Regions from separate parts of the Pseudomonas arabinosi genome, predicted to be linked through region 3. Evidence: predicted binding sites of a transcription regulator. Region 3 holds the regulator's gene; each other region holds the start of a gene.
What was found. Region 3 encodes FliA, which starts transcription of late flagellar genes. Its sites were predicted from a motif close to CTAAAGTTTNNNNNNNNNNNGCCGNTAA; they were not measured.

Region 1 (3,209 bases), 1.6 Mb from region 3:
AGCAGGTTGGTTTGATCGGCAATCGAGGTAATCACACCGACAATGCCGCCGATTTCCTGGGAGCGCTGACCCAAGGTATTGATCACCGTCGCCGTGCTGTTCAGCGCGCCAGCGATTTGCTCCAGGGACGAGGACGCTTCGTCCATCGACGTACGACCGATCTGGGTTTGCTGTGCGTTTTCCTGGGCCAGACGCTGGGTGTTGCCCATGTTGTCGGCGATGTTCAGGGAGGTGGCGCTGAACTCTTCAACGGCGCCGGCCATGCTGGTGATTTCGCCTGACTGCTGCTCCATGCCTTCATAGGCGCCACCGGACAGACCGGACAAGGCCTGGGCGCGGCTGTTGACCTCTTGCGAGGCCTTGCGGATGTGCTCGACCATGGTCGACAGCGCTTGGCTCATCTGGTTGAACGCACGGGCCAGTTGACCGATCTCGTCGTTGCTCGATACGTTCAGCCGCACGCTCAAATCACCGGCACCCAAGGCTTCCGCCTGACGCACCAGATCACCCAAAGGCGCGAGTTTGCTGCGCAGCAACCAGACCGCTGAACCTACAGCGATCAACATCGCCAGCAGACTGCCAATCGCCAATTGAATGCCGACACTCCAGGTCACGGCACGGATTTCGGTTTTCGGCATGCTCGCTACGACCGACCATGGGCCGCCTTCAAACGGTACGGCAATGCTGTAGAAATCTTCGGACTTGTCGCTCCAGAACTCGCCCTTGCCCGGCGTTTTCGCCAAGCCAACGATGGTCGGCGTCGCCTGATCCAGCGCTTGTACGCCCGCGATTGGCACCAGCCATTTGCCTTGGTCATCGAGCAACGCCAAGGAACCGGTCTGGCCGATACGGAAGCGTTTGAGGTTGGCGAACTGCGCGTTCTGAGCGTCGGTGTAATCGAATCCTACGAACAGAACAGCAATCACCTTACCGCCGCTGTCACGTACGGGGGTGTACTGAGTCATGTAGGAGCGTTCGAACAACAAGGCGCGACCGACGTAGGCCTGCCCTGCCATCAAGCGGGCATACGCCGGATTGGCGTGATCGAGCAGCGTACCGATGGCTCGGCTGCCGTCCTGTTTGCTCAGGGACGTGCTGACCCGAATGAAGTCTTCGCCGCTGCGCACAAACACCGTCGCCACGCCGGCGGTCATTTGCTTGAACTCGTCCACTTCCTTGAAATTGTTGTTCAACACTTCGCTACCCAGGTGCAGGCCCGGGGTCTGGGTGCCCGCCACGGCCACCGGCTCGTCCGGGTGCACGCTCAACCCGGCGCTGAAGCGCTTCTCGAACAGACCGGCCAAGCGTTGGGTGCTTTCACGCAACGTGCCGTGAAAGGTGCTCAGCTGATCCGCCAGCAGCCGGGCTTCACTGGCCAGGTGCTCTTCGCGGGTGGCGAGGTTGGCGGTGTCCAGCGAACGCAGGGCGAACACGGTACTGCCGCTGATGACAATCGCCAGTATCACGGCAAGCGCAAGACCAAGCTGTGAGGCGATCCGGGCACGTGGTTGAGACATGACAGCTCCTGGCCGAGCGACCGGATCCTCCTTGATCTGGTTGCACACTCAGCAAAATTCTAATAATGGGAATTGCGTCGAACCTGCACGAAGGTTCCACCTGCATTTTCGGCGGAAAATCTGAATACTTGAGTAATTAACCGGGATATGGCTCAAGGCCGCTATTGCGGCGGCTCTATCGATTCAGCCCAAGTGTTGAACGTCGGGCAATTCCATTGCTCGGGCTTCGCCTTGCAGGAAGTCGCTGAGCCTGCGCAAACGTTCACCACCGGGGCGAGTTTTCGGCCAGACCAGGTAATATTTCTCACCGCTGGCGACGGCCGTCGGCCACGGCAGACTCAGACGTCCCTGAGCCACATCTTCCGCCACCATCAGCAGATCGCCCATGGACACGCCATAACCTCGGGCGGCGGCGATCATGCCCAGTTCCAGCGTGTCGAACACCTGCCCGCCCTTGAGCGACACCTGATCCGCCAGCCCCATGCGTTCCAGCCAACTGCGCCAGTCACGTCGGTCCGGCGTCGGGTGCAGCAGTTCGGCGTTGGCCAGCCGTGCAACATCCCACGGTTGATCCTGCAGAAGATTCGGCGCGCCGACTGGAATCAGCTCTTCCGGGAACAGGAAACTCGCCTCCCAGTCCGGCGGGAAATTTCCGTTGCTGAGGATGACGGCGCAGTCGAACGGTTCATGGTTGAAGTCCACCGAGTCGACGTCCATCCAGGCGCTGGTCAATTGCACCTCGTTACCCGGTTGCAGGTGCCGAAAGCGGCTGAGCCGTGCCAGCAGCCAGCGCATGGTCAGGGTCGACGGCGCTTTCATGCGCAGGATGTCATCTTCGGCGCGCAAGGTATTGCAGGCCCGCTCCAGGGCGGTGAAGCCTTCGCGAATGCCGGGCAGGATCAGCCGCGCCGACTCGGTCAGTTGCAAATTGCGCCCACTGCGGTGAAACAGCCGACAGGCAAAATGCTCTTCGAGCGTACGAATGTGCCGGCTGACCGCGCTTTGGGTGATCGATAATTCTTCGGCCGCACGGGTAAACGAACTGTGCCGCGCCGCCGCTTCGAATGCGCGCAGAGCATACAAGGGAGGAAGACGACGAGACATTCGGAAAGCTCCTATAGCGGGATTCGGTCAACCTAGCAGAAACTCTCCAGCATGAGTTTGAATCATGCAACCCATCCTTTTTATCCCTTTGTGCAAACCCTGTAGAGCGCCGAGAATCGACGCTTTCCTGTCCCTCTTTAATTATCGAGCGTGATGACCATGCAGCATCCAGCACGTACCGAACTCTGGGCCATCCTGCGGCTGGCGGGGCCGTTGATTGCCTCGCAGTTGGCGCACATGTTGATGGTCCTCACCGACACCTTGATGATGGCGCGCCTGAGTCCAGAGGCGCTGGCCGGTGGCGGCCTGGGCGCAGCGACTTACTCGTTCGTGTCGATTTTCTGCATTGGGGTGATCGCCGCGGTCGGCACCCTCGTGGCCATCCGCCAGGGTGCCGGCGACATCGTCGGCGCCACCCGGCTGACCCAGGCAGGGTTATGGCTGGCGTGGTTGATGGCGTTGGTGGCCGGGCTGCTGCTGTGGAACCTCAAACCGGTGTTGCTGCTGTTCGGCCAGACCGAAACCAACGTCCACGCGGCCGGGCAGTTCCTGCTGATCCTGCCGTTCGCCCTGCCCGGTTACCTGAGT
Region 2 (3,209 bases), 3.1 Mb from region 3:
AGGCGCTGGCGAGTTTCCTCGACTTCCTTGCGGGCCTGCTCCTGCAGAATGAACAACGTGGTCAGGCTGATGACCAGCGCAAAGAGCAACACCGGGAGGACGGCAAGGGACAGGACTTTAGCCTTCAGGCTCATGCGCATGACGGTTCACTCTTTTGATTTTATTGGCGTGGTTAAAGGCTTTAACGGCACGTCAGGACAAAAGTTGAGTGAAGGTCACCCCCAATCAAATGTGGGAGCGAGCCTGCTCGCGAAAGCGGTATGTCAGTCACATCAATGCTGGATGTGCCGCCGCCTTCGCGAGCAGGCTCGCTCCCACAGGGGAATTGTGTTTAGAGGACCATCGCCGCCACCCAGCCGAACGCCAGCAACGGGAGGTTGTAGTGCAGGAAGGTCGGGACCACGGTGTCCCAGATGTGGTGATGCTGGCCGTCGATGTTCAGGCCCGAGGTCGGGCCGAGGGTCGAGTCCGACGCCGGCGAACCGGCATCGCCCAGCGCACCGGCAGTCCCGACGATGCACACGATCGCGATCGGGCTGAAACCCAACTGTACGCACAACGGCACAAAAATCGCGGCCAGGATCGGTACCGTGGAAAACGACGAACCGATGCCCATGGTCACCAACAGTCCAACCAGCAACATCAGCAACGCGCCAATGCCTTTGCTGTGGCCGATCCACGAGGCCGAGGCTTCGACCAGTGTCTGCACCTCACCGGTGGCTTTCATCACTTCGGCGAAACCTGAGGCAGCGATCATGATGAAGCCGATCATCGCCATCATCTTCATGCCTTCGGTGAACAGGTCATCGATTTCACGCCACTTCACGATCCCCGACACCGAAAAAATCAGAAAGCCTGCCAGCGCACCGATGATCATCGAGTCCAGCAACAGCTGAATGATGAACGCCACCGCGATGGCCAGACCGGCGACCATCAGGCTCAGCGGGTTGTACTGCACCGCGACCTGTTCGACCTGCTCGATCTTTTCCAGATCGTAGACACGCTTCTTGCGGTAGCTGACAAACGCTACCGCGAGCCCGACGACCATGCCCAATGCCGGAATCCCCATGGCATGGGTGACGTTGATGCCGCTGATGTCCACACCGCTACGGGCGACGTTGGCCAACAGGATTTCATTAAGGAAGATGTTGCCGAAGCCCACGGGCAAGAACATGTACGGCGTAATCAGGCCGAAGGTCATGACGCAGGCAATCAGTCGGCGGTCCAGTTGCAGCTTGGTCAGCACATATAAAAGCGGCGGCACCAGCAGCGGAATAAAGGCGATATGTATCGGCAGAATGTTCTGCGAAGCGATGGCCACCACCCACAGCAGACCGATCAACAGCCATTTGACCTGTCGGCCACCGCTGGCGTGCTGGCGGTCGACCATCAGCAAGGCTTTGTCTGCCAGCGCGTGCGCGAGGCCGGACTTGGCAATGGCCACTGCGAAAGCGCCGAGCAATGCGTAGGACAATGCGACCGTCGCGCCGCCGCCGAGGCCGCTGTTGAAGGCTTTGAGTGTCGCGTCGATGCCCAGGCCACCGGTCAAACCACCCACCAGGGCGCCCACGATCAGCGCGATCACTACGTGCACGCGGGACAGGCTGAGGATCAGCATGACGCCGACCGCGGCAATTACAGCATTAATCATCGTTACCTCAAGGCAAACGGAAAGAGTCCGGCCGGCAGTCTGCAAAGAGCCGCCAGCGGATTAATGAGTGGGTTTTATTAGAGGGCGCGCACTGTGCCGGACCGCTGCCACCTTGTCAAAGCCAACACGATCACTTGTTGCCGCTGGTGATGCCCTTGTGGGAGTGAGCTTGCTCGCGATGACGGAGTGTCAGTCGACATTTGTGTTGCCTGATCCACCGCTATCGCGAGCAAGCTCGCTCCCACAAGGGCTGCGCCAGCTGCTACAGGTTTGTGTGCCTCGATATTCGTCGAGCGGCATAAAGAATGCCAAATCACGGCCGTTATAGTGCCGAGTCTCAGATATTTATCGAATAAAGGACGTCTCCATGTCGCTCAGACAACTTTCCATTCAATGGAAAATCACCCTGCTGGCCGGATTGTGCCTGGCCGGCATCGTGACCCTGCTGGTGGGTCTTTCGCTGTATCGCATGGAGCACAGCTCCGAGATGGTGAAAGCATCCAGCATGGAGATGCTCACCGAAGCGGCCCAGGCCCGGATCGAATCCCAGGGTGAAAACCAGGCGCTGGGCATTCGCCAGCAGTTCATGGACGCCTATCAATATGGCCACGGCTTTTCGCGTCAGGTGCTGTTCCTGCGCGACCAGGCCGAGAAGCGCTTCCTCGATGCCTTTGACCTGCGTGAAGACCTGACGCGTCAGGTCAAGTCGGCCCTGCAAGCCAACCCGGACCTGCTCGGCCTCTCGCTGGTGTTTGAAGCCAACGCGCTGGACGGCAAGGACGATCTGTTCGCCGGCCAGGCCGAGTTGGGCAGCAACGACAAGGGCCGTTTCGCGCTCTATTGGTCGCAGCCGACACCAGGCAAGGTGACGTCGATGGCGCTACCGGAAAGCGACATGGCCGACACCAGCACCGGCCCCAGCGGTGAACCGGCCAACGCCTGGTTCACCTGCCCGCGCACGACACTCAAGCCCTGCGTGATCGAACCCTACTTCTATGTGATCGACGGCCAGAACGTGCTGATGACCAGCATCGTTTTCCCGCTGATGGTCAACGGCAAAGTCATCGCTTCGCTGTCGGTGGACATCAACCTCAACAGCCTGCAAGCCGTCAGCCAGGGTGCGAGCAAGAAGCTCTATGACGGCCAGACCAACGTCAGCATCATCAGCCCGGTCGGTTTGCTGGCCGGTTACAGCCCGGACGCCAGCAAGCTCAGCCAGCGCCTGGACACCGTGGACAAGGCCAACGGTGCAGAGCTGATCCGCATGCTCGCCACCAGCAGCAAGACCGAAAGCCTGCACAACAATCAACAGCTCAAAGTGCTGTCGCCATTCCAGCCGATTCCCGGTGGCAAGTCCTGGGGCGTGTTGCTCGAGGTGCCGGAGAAGGTCCTGGTCGGCCCCGCTGAAGCGCTGAAAAAACAACTCGATGAAAGCAACACTGCCGGCACCCTGGTCGAACTCGGCCTGGGTGTGCTGGCCGCGTTGATTGGCCTGTTGCTGGTGTGGCTGATGGCCCGCAGCGTGACCAGGCCGATCCTGGGTGTGGCGCACATGCTC
Region 3 (3,209 bases):
GTTCTAACGGCCGCTTATCACAGTTACAAGCGTTGTGGGCTCGCTGGCTGCATCCTGACTAAACTGGATGAAACGGCAAGTCTGGGCGAGGTGTTGAGCCTGGCCATCAGTCATGAATTGCCGGTGGTCTACCTGACCGATGGCCCGCGGATTCCGGATGATTTGCATCTACCGCGTCGTCATCAGTTGGTCAGTCGCGCCGTAAGCGTGCAAATGCAAGAAGAACCCAGCGAAGAAGCCATGGCTGACATGTTCGCTGATATTTACCACAGCCCGACCAAGCAGGTCGGCTGAGGTATTAATGAACAGTTTTTGTACCTACATCGATGGTCTGCCATGCATTGTTCAGTTAGTGAACGCGCAGCCAGTAATGTGGCCTCCGTCTAAGTAAGACAAGGTAAAGAAAATTCATGGGCAGCATGCATCCCGTACAGGTGATCGCGGTGACCGGCGGCAAAGGTGGCGTCGGGAAGACTAACGTGTCAGTGAACTTGTCCCTGGCTTTAGCAGAGCTCGGTCGACGCGTCATGCTGTTGGACGCCGATCTGGGGCTGGCGAACGTCGACGTCCTGCTGGGACTGACACCCAAACGTACTTTGGCCGACGTGATCGAAGGCCGCTGCGAGCTGCGCGACGTACTGTTGCAAGGCCCTGGCGGCATCCGCATCGTCCCGGCCGCGTCCGGCACACAGAGCATGGTTCATTTGAGCCCGGCCCAACACGCCGGCCTGATCCAGGCGTTCAGCGATATCGGCGACAACCTCGACGTGCTGGTGATCGACACCGCTGCGGGCATTGGTGACTCGGTCGTCAGTTTCGTCCGCGCAGCGCAAGAAGTCTTGCTGGTGGTCTGCGACGAGCCGACCTCGATCACCGATGCCTACGCACTGATCAAACTGCTGAACCGCGATTACGGCATGAACCGCTTCCGCGTCCTGGCCAACATGGCCCAGAGCCCGCAGGAAGGTCGCAACCTGTTCGCCAAGTTGACCAAGGTCACGGATCGCTTTCTTGATGTCGCCTTACAATACGTTGGCGCGGTGCCTTACGACGAAAGTGTGCGCAAGGCTGTGCAGAAGCAACGCGCCGTCTACGAAGCCTTCCCGCGTTCCAAGTGCTCACTGGCGTTCAAGGCCATTGCACAGAAGGTCGATACCTGGCCACTGCCTGCGAACCCGCGCGGGCACCTGGAGTTTTTCGTCGAGCGCCTCGTGCAACAAACCGCAGGACCCGTGCTATGACAGCCAGTGGCTATAACCTCTACAAGAAGTCGGCACGTGATGCGCAGTACGAGCTGATCGAGCGTTACGCGCCACTGGTTAAACGCATTGCCTATCACTTGCTGGCGCGTTTGCCAGCCAGTGTCCAGGTTGAAGATCTGATCCAGGCCGGGATGATCGGCCTGCTTGAAGTGTCGACCAAATACGACGCCAGCAAAGGCGCGAGTTTCGAGACGTACGCGGGTATTCGAATCCGTGGCGCGATGCTCGACGAAGTACGCAAGGGGGACTGGGCGCCACGTTCGGTCCACCGCAATACCCGGATGGTCAGCGACGCCATTCGCTCGATTGAAGCTAAAACCGGTCGTGACGCTAAAGATCACGAGGTTGCGGCCGAACTCCAATTGAGTCTCGACGATTATTACGGGATTTTGAACGACACCCTGGGCAGCCGGCTATTCAGTTTCGACGATCTGTTGCAGGACGGCGAACACGAAGGGCTGCACGAGGATGGCGCCAGTGCTCATCTCGAGCCGTCACGCGATCTGGAAGATGAACGCTTCCAGGCGGCGCTGGCGGACGCGATTGCCAATTTGCCGGAGCGTGAGCGACTGGTGTTGGCGCTGTACTACGACGAAGAGTTGAATCTCAAGGAAATCGGTGAGGTCCTGGGGGTCAGCGAATCTCGGGTCAGCCAGTTACACAGCCAGTGCGCGGCCCGTTTGCGGGGGCGTTTGGGGGAGTGGCGAGCGCGCTGAAGGCAGTGTGGGGACACTGCGAACGCGGCTGGTGGGGTGTTGAACCGTACCGGTCCCGATCTGTTGTGCTCCAGACAGTCATTGAGTGCTTTGCCGGATTGATTGAAATGGCGTGTCCAGGTGCTGGGCGCGTTTAAGACTGCTTGGAGGTCGAATTGGACAAGAACATGAAAATCCTCATCGTTGATGACTTCTCAACGATGCGGCGGATCATTAAAAACCTGTTGCGTGACCTTGGGTTCACCAACACGGTCGAGGCCGACGATGGCACTACTGCCATTCCGGTTCTCAACAGCGGCAGCATCGACTTTCTGGTAACGGACTGGAACATGCCCGGCATGACCGGTATCGATCTGCTGCGCCACGTGCGTGCCGATGAAAAACTCAAACACCTGCCGGTGTTGATGGTCACGGCCGAAGCCAAGCGCGAGCAAATCATCGAAGCCGCTCAGGCGGGTGTGAACGGTTATGTGGTCAAGCCATTCACGGCTCAGGCGTTGAAAGACAAGATTGAAAAGATCTTCGAACGCATCGGTTGATGTGCAAAGCAAGTCCGCCACGGGGGAGCTATGGAGCATAACGAGTCTTCACAGGGCGATTTCGAATCGACTCTGAAAAAACACGCGGTCGAACTGGTCGAAAGCCTTGAAAAAGGCAGGTTCGGCGACGCTGTGCAACTGATCCATGAGCTCAATCAGACCCGTGACCGTGGCCTGTATCAGGAAGTGGGCAAGCTCACTCGCGAGCTGCATAGCGCGATCGTCAATTTCCAGATTGACCCGCACATGCCGCAAGCCGAGGAAGTCTCGCAGATCACGGACGCCACCGAGCGTCTGGGTTATGTGGTCAAGCTGACCGAAGCTGCAGCCAACCGCACCATGGACCTGGTGGAAAACGCCACGCCGCTGGTCAATGGCCTGAGCAACGAAGCCCAGGCCTTGAGTACCGACTGGGGACGGTTCATGCGTCGCGAAGTCGGGGCTGAAGAGTTCCGCGAGCTGGCCCGGCGAGTCGACGGTTTCCTGACACGCAGCAGCGAAGACAATCGCGTTGTGTCGGGCAACCTCAACGACATCCTGCTCGCTCAGGATTACCAGGACCTCACCGGTCAGGTGATCAAGCGTGTGACCCAATTGGTCACCGAAGTTGAAAGCAACCTGCTCAAGCTCGTGCTTATGGCCAGTCAGGTGGACCGCTTTGCGGGCATCGAACATGACCGTGAAGCGATGCT
Region 4 (3,209 bases), 2.4 Mb from region 3:
TCGGATTGAACGGGTGCTCGCGGTCGAACAACGCTGACGAGGCATAACCCACGACTCGCGCCACCTGTGCATCCGGATAGCTGCCGGCGATCAGCGCTCGACGTGCCGCGTTGGCACGGTTGGCCGAGAGCTCCCAGTTACCGAAATCACCCGTGCCCGTGTACGGTTTGGCATCGGTGTGGCCACTGATGCTGATCTTGTTCGGCACCGCTTTGATGGTGTCGGCCATGGCCAGCAGGATGTCTTCAAAGTACGGCTTCAGGCGAGCTGAGCCTGAGTCGAACATCGGCCGGTTTTCGGCGTCCACGATCTGGATGCGCAAACCGTCCGGCGTGATTTCGAAACTGATCTGATCTTTGAATTTCTTCAGCTGCGGGTTCTCTTCGACCTTGGTCTGCAGTTCTTGCAGTAACAGCTCGAGACGTTCCTTCTCGACCTGCTCGGCCATGCCTTCAACCTGCTCGGTGTCGATGGTCACCTTGTCTGGCTGCGGCTGGGATTTCACCTCGGGGTTGAGGGTGCTCTCCGGCGCCAGGGTCGGTGTGCCGCCCAGGTCGATGATGTACGGCGTGCCGCTTTCCGAAAAGCCGACCGGGTCCTTGAAGTAACCGGCGATGGCGATCTTCTGTTCGGGTGTTGCGGTGGACAGCAGCCACAGCACCAGGAAGAACGCCATCATCGCCGTCGCGAAGTCCGCGAAGGCGATTTTCCAGGCGCCCCCGTGGTGCCCGCCGGCGATGCGCTTGACGCGCTTGATGATTATCGGCTGGTTATTTTCCATGACTTAGCGACCGCGAACCGCTTGTTCCAGCTCAGCAAAGCTAGGACGGTGCGCCGGGTACAGAACCTTGCGGCCGAACTCTACCGCCAGCGACGGCGGCATGCCGGAAGCGGAAGCCACCAGCGAGGCCTTGATGGCTTCGTAGACGTTCAGTTCTTCCTTGGCATCGTGGGCCAGGGAATGGGCCAGCGGACCGAAGAAACCGTATGCCGCGAGAATACCGAAGAAGGTACCGACGAGGGCCGCACCGACGTGCAGGCCGATGGATTTCTGATCGCCTTCACCCAGGGAAGCCATGGTCACCACGATACCGAGTACCGCCGCGACGATACCGAAACCAGGCATGGCGTCGGCAATGCCGTTCACCGCGTGGGACGGATGCTCGAGGTCTTCCTTGAGGCTGTAAAGCTCCATGTCGAACAGGCCTTCAAGCTCATGGGGCGCCATGTTGCCGGAGGACATGATGCGCAGGTAATCGCAGATGAACGCGGTCATGCGTTCGTCTTTCAATACAGCAGGGTATTTGGCGAAGATCGGGCTCGCGGCGGCATCTTCGATGTCGCCTTCGATCGCCATCATGCCTTCGCGGCGGCTCTTGTTGAGGATCTCGTAGATCAGGCCCAGCACTTCCAGATAGAACGTGTGGGTGAACCGCGAAGTGAACATGCCCAAGGATTTCTTGAGTACGTGCATGGTCATGTAACTAGGGTTGGCCTGGAGGAATGCGCCGAGGGCCGCGCCACCGATAATCAACACCTCGAAGGGCTGAATCAGGGCGGCAATCTTGCCGTGGGAAAGCACGTATCCGCCGAGCACGCTCGCGAATACGACGATGATGCCGATAATTTTAGCCATAGGTAGGAGAGCACTTACTGAGTCGGGTTCAAGGTCATATTCGGAAGTTAAAAAATCTCTTCTTCTACTTATCGGCAAAACTGCGCCAGACTATAGCCAGTTCAGGCGAAAAGCCAATTTGGCCCGCTCCGGGCATAGGTAATGCAGACGATGATCGCGTCCAACCATGGCTAACGAAACGAACGTTCCAACTCTAAAACCAACCACTCTCGAAGGCTGGGTCAAGCTTCTCGATGGCGTGCGCCTGCCCGTTCCGCAAGCCAGTCATGACCGCGTCTGCAAGGCCATCGCCAACAGTCGCAGCTCTTTGCGCGATATTGCCGAACTGATACAGGACAGCCCCGCGCTGGCCTTGAGCGTGATTCGCGAAGCCAATCGTCACACCCACGGCAGCATGACCGAGCCTGCGGAAAACCTTGAGGTGGCGATCAATCGCCTCGGTTTGAAGCGCACCGAAGCACTGCTCGCCCGGTTGCCCGCCCAGCCGCAATTGGAAATCCCGGTGGCCCTGCGTCAGCTGCAGTTGATCAGCCAGCACGCGACCCAACAGGCCAACGGTTTTTTCGCCAGTCGCCTGGCGCGGCTGTGGCAGGACATCCACTGGGGCAGCCTGCTGTTTCTCTCGCCGCTCTGGCCGATGGCATTGACTCATCCGCAGCTGCTCGAAGAATGGGAGCTGCGGGTCATTCATAAAGGCGAGTCGGCGTACAAAGTTGAAAAGCAATTGTTCGGCGCTCGCCTGCTGGACATCTGCCTGGCGCTCGTGGACATCTGGCGCCTGCCGATCTGGGTGCAGCAGGGTTATCGGCTGCTGCTCAACGAGCAACGTGAGCTGGTGAAAGTGCTACGCATCGCGCGCGACAGCGATCATCCATTGCGCCAGCAGAACCGCCTCGATGACGATCCGACCCTGCGCCGCTGGCTCAATCAACCGGCCAATACGGTGCTGCTGGCCAACGGTCTGGCGCTGTCGGCGCAACAGGCCTGGGACGGTCCGCACAGTGAGCGCTGGCAGTATCTGACCAGCCTTTACCTGCAAATGCCGATGGACGAAGTGCAGCAGCAGTTGCACCAACAGGCCGCCAACAGCGCCCGTCATCATGCAATGCCAGACCTTTGGCACCCGGCCGTGTCGCTGATCTGGCCGTGGGGCATGAACCGTGTCCACGCCGGATTGCTGCCGGCCCCGGCACCGACTGCCGAAGACCTGGCGAAATGGCGCAGACAGTGTGCCGAGTTGCTGGTCGAGCCGAGTCGCTTCACCAATGCCATGCACTTGACCACGTCTGCCCGGGACGCTTTGGTCGCGTGCGGCATGCGTCGGGTGATGATCCTGATGGCCGACCGTACCCATGACAATCTGCGAGTGCACCAGACGGCCGGGCTGCCAAAAGAAGTGGCCAGTCTGAACTTCGCCGTCAGCCAGAGCACCGTGCTGCAACGCCTGCTCTCGCAGCAAGCCCAGGTACGCCTGACGCCGGCCAACAATGCACAATTCTCAGCCCTGTTACCGGCCAGCCTGCGCTCACAGTTCGGCGGCGAACACTTGCTGTTGCGCTCACTGGTCAATAAC

Region 1: a site for FliA is predicted at 1,623-1,650, ahead of ACMXYJ_RS02290 (methyl-accepting chemotaxis protein). Genes of this name have one in related genera too.
Region 2: a site for FliA is predicted at 1,950-1,977, ahead of ACMXYJ_RS24370 (methyl-accepting chemotaxis protein). Genes of this name have one in related genera too.
Region 4: a site for FliA is predicted at 1,705-1,732, ahead of motA (flagellar motor stator protein MotA). Genes of this name have one in related genera too.

Annotation. Positions count from the first base shown of each region.
Region 1 covers NZ_CP180480.1:510,480-513,688, reverse strand. The annotation lists gene ACMXYJ_RS02290 (methyl-accepting chemotaxis protein) at 1-1,517, opposite strand, end outside; gene ACMXYJ_RS02285 (LysR substrate-binding domain-containing protein) at 1,701-2,621, opposite strand; gene ACMXYJ_RS02280 (NorM family multidrug efflux MATE transporter) at 2,781-3,209, shown strand, end outside.
Region 2 covers NZ_CP180480.1:5,207,975-5,211,183, forward strand. The annotation lists partial or broken gene ACMXYJ_RS24360 (cache domain-containing protein) at 1-140, opposite strand, end outside; gene ACMXYJ_RS24365 (Na+/H+ antiporter family protein) at 332-1,648, opposite strand; gene ACMXYJ_RS24370 (methyl-accepting chemotaxis protein) at 2,019-3,209, shown strand, end outside.
Region 3 covers NZ_CP180480.1:2,116,189-2,119,397, forward strand. The annotation lists gene flhF (flagellar biosynthesis protein FlhF) at 1-294, shown strand, start outside; gene fleN (flagellar synthesis regulator FleN) at 411-1,241, shown strand; gene fliA (RNA polymerase sigma factor FliA) at 1,238-1,978, shown strand; gene ACMXYJ_RS09875 (chemotaxis response regulator CheY) at 2,146-2,517, shown strand; gene ACMXYJ_RS09880 (protein phosphatase CheZ) at 2,548-3,209, shown strand, end outside.
Region 4 covers NZ_CP180480.1:6,659,463-6,662,671, forward strand. The annotation lists gene motB (flagellar motor protein MotB) at 1-781, opposite strand, end outside; gene motA (flagellar motor stator protein MotA) at 785-1,636, opposite strand; gene ACMXYJ_RS30910 (HDOD domain-containing protein) at 1,803-3,209, shown strand, end outside.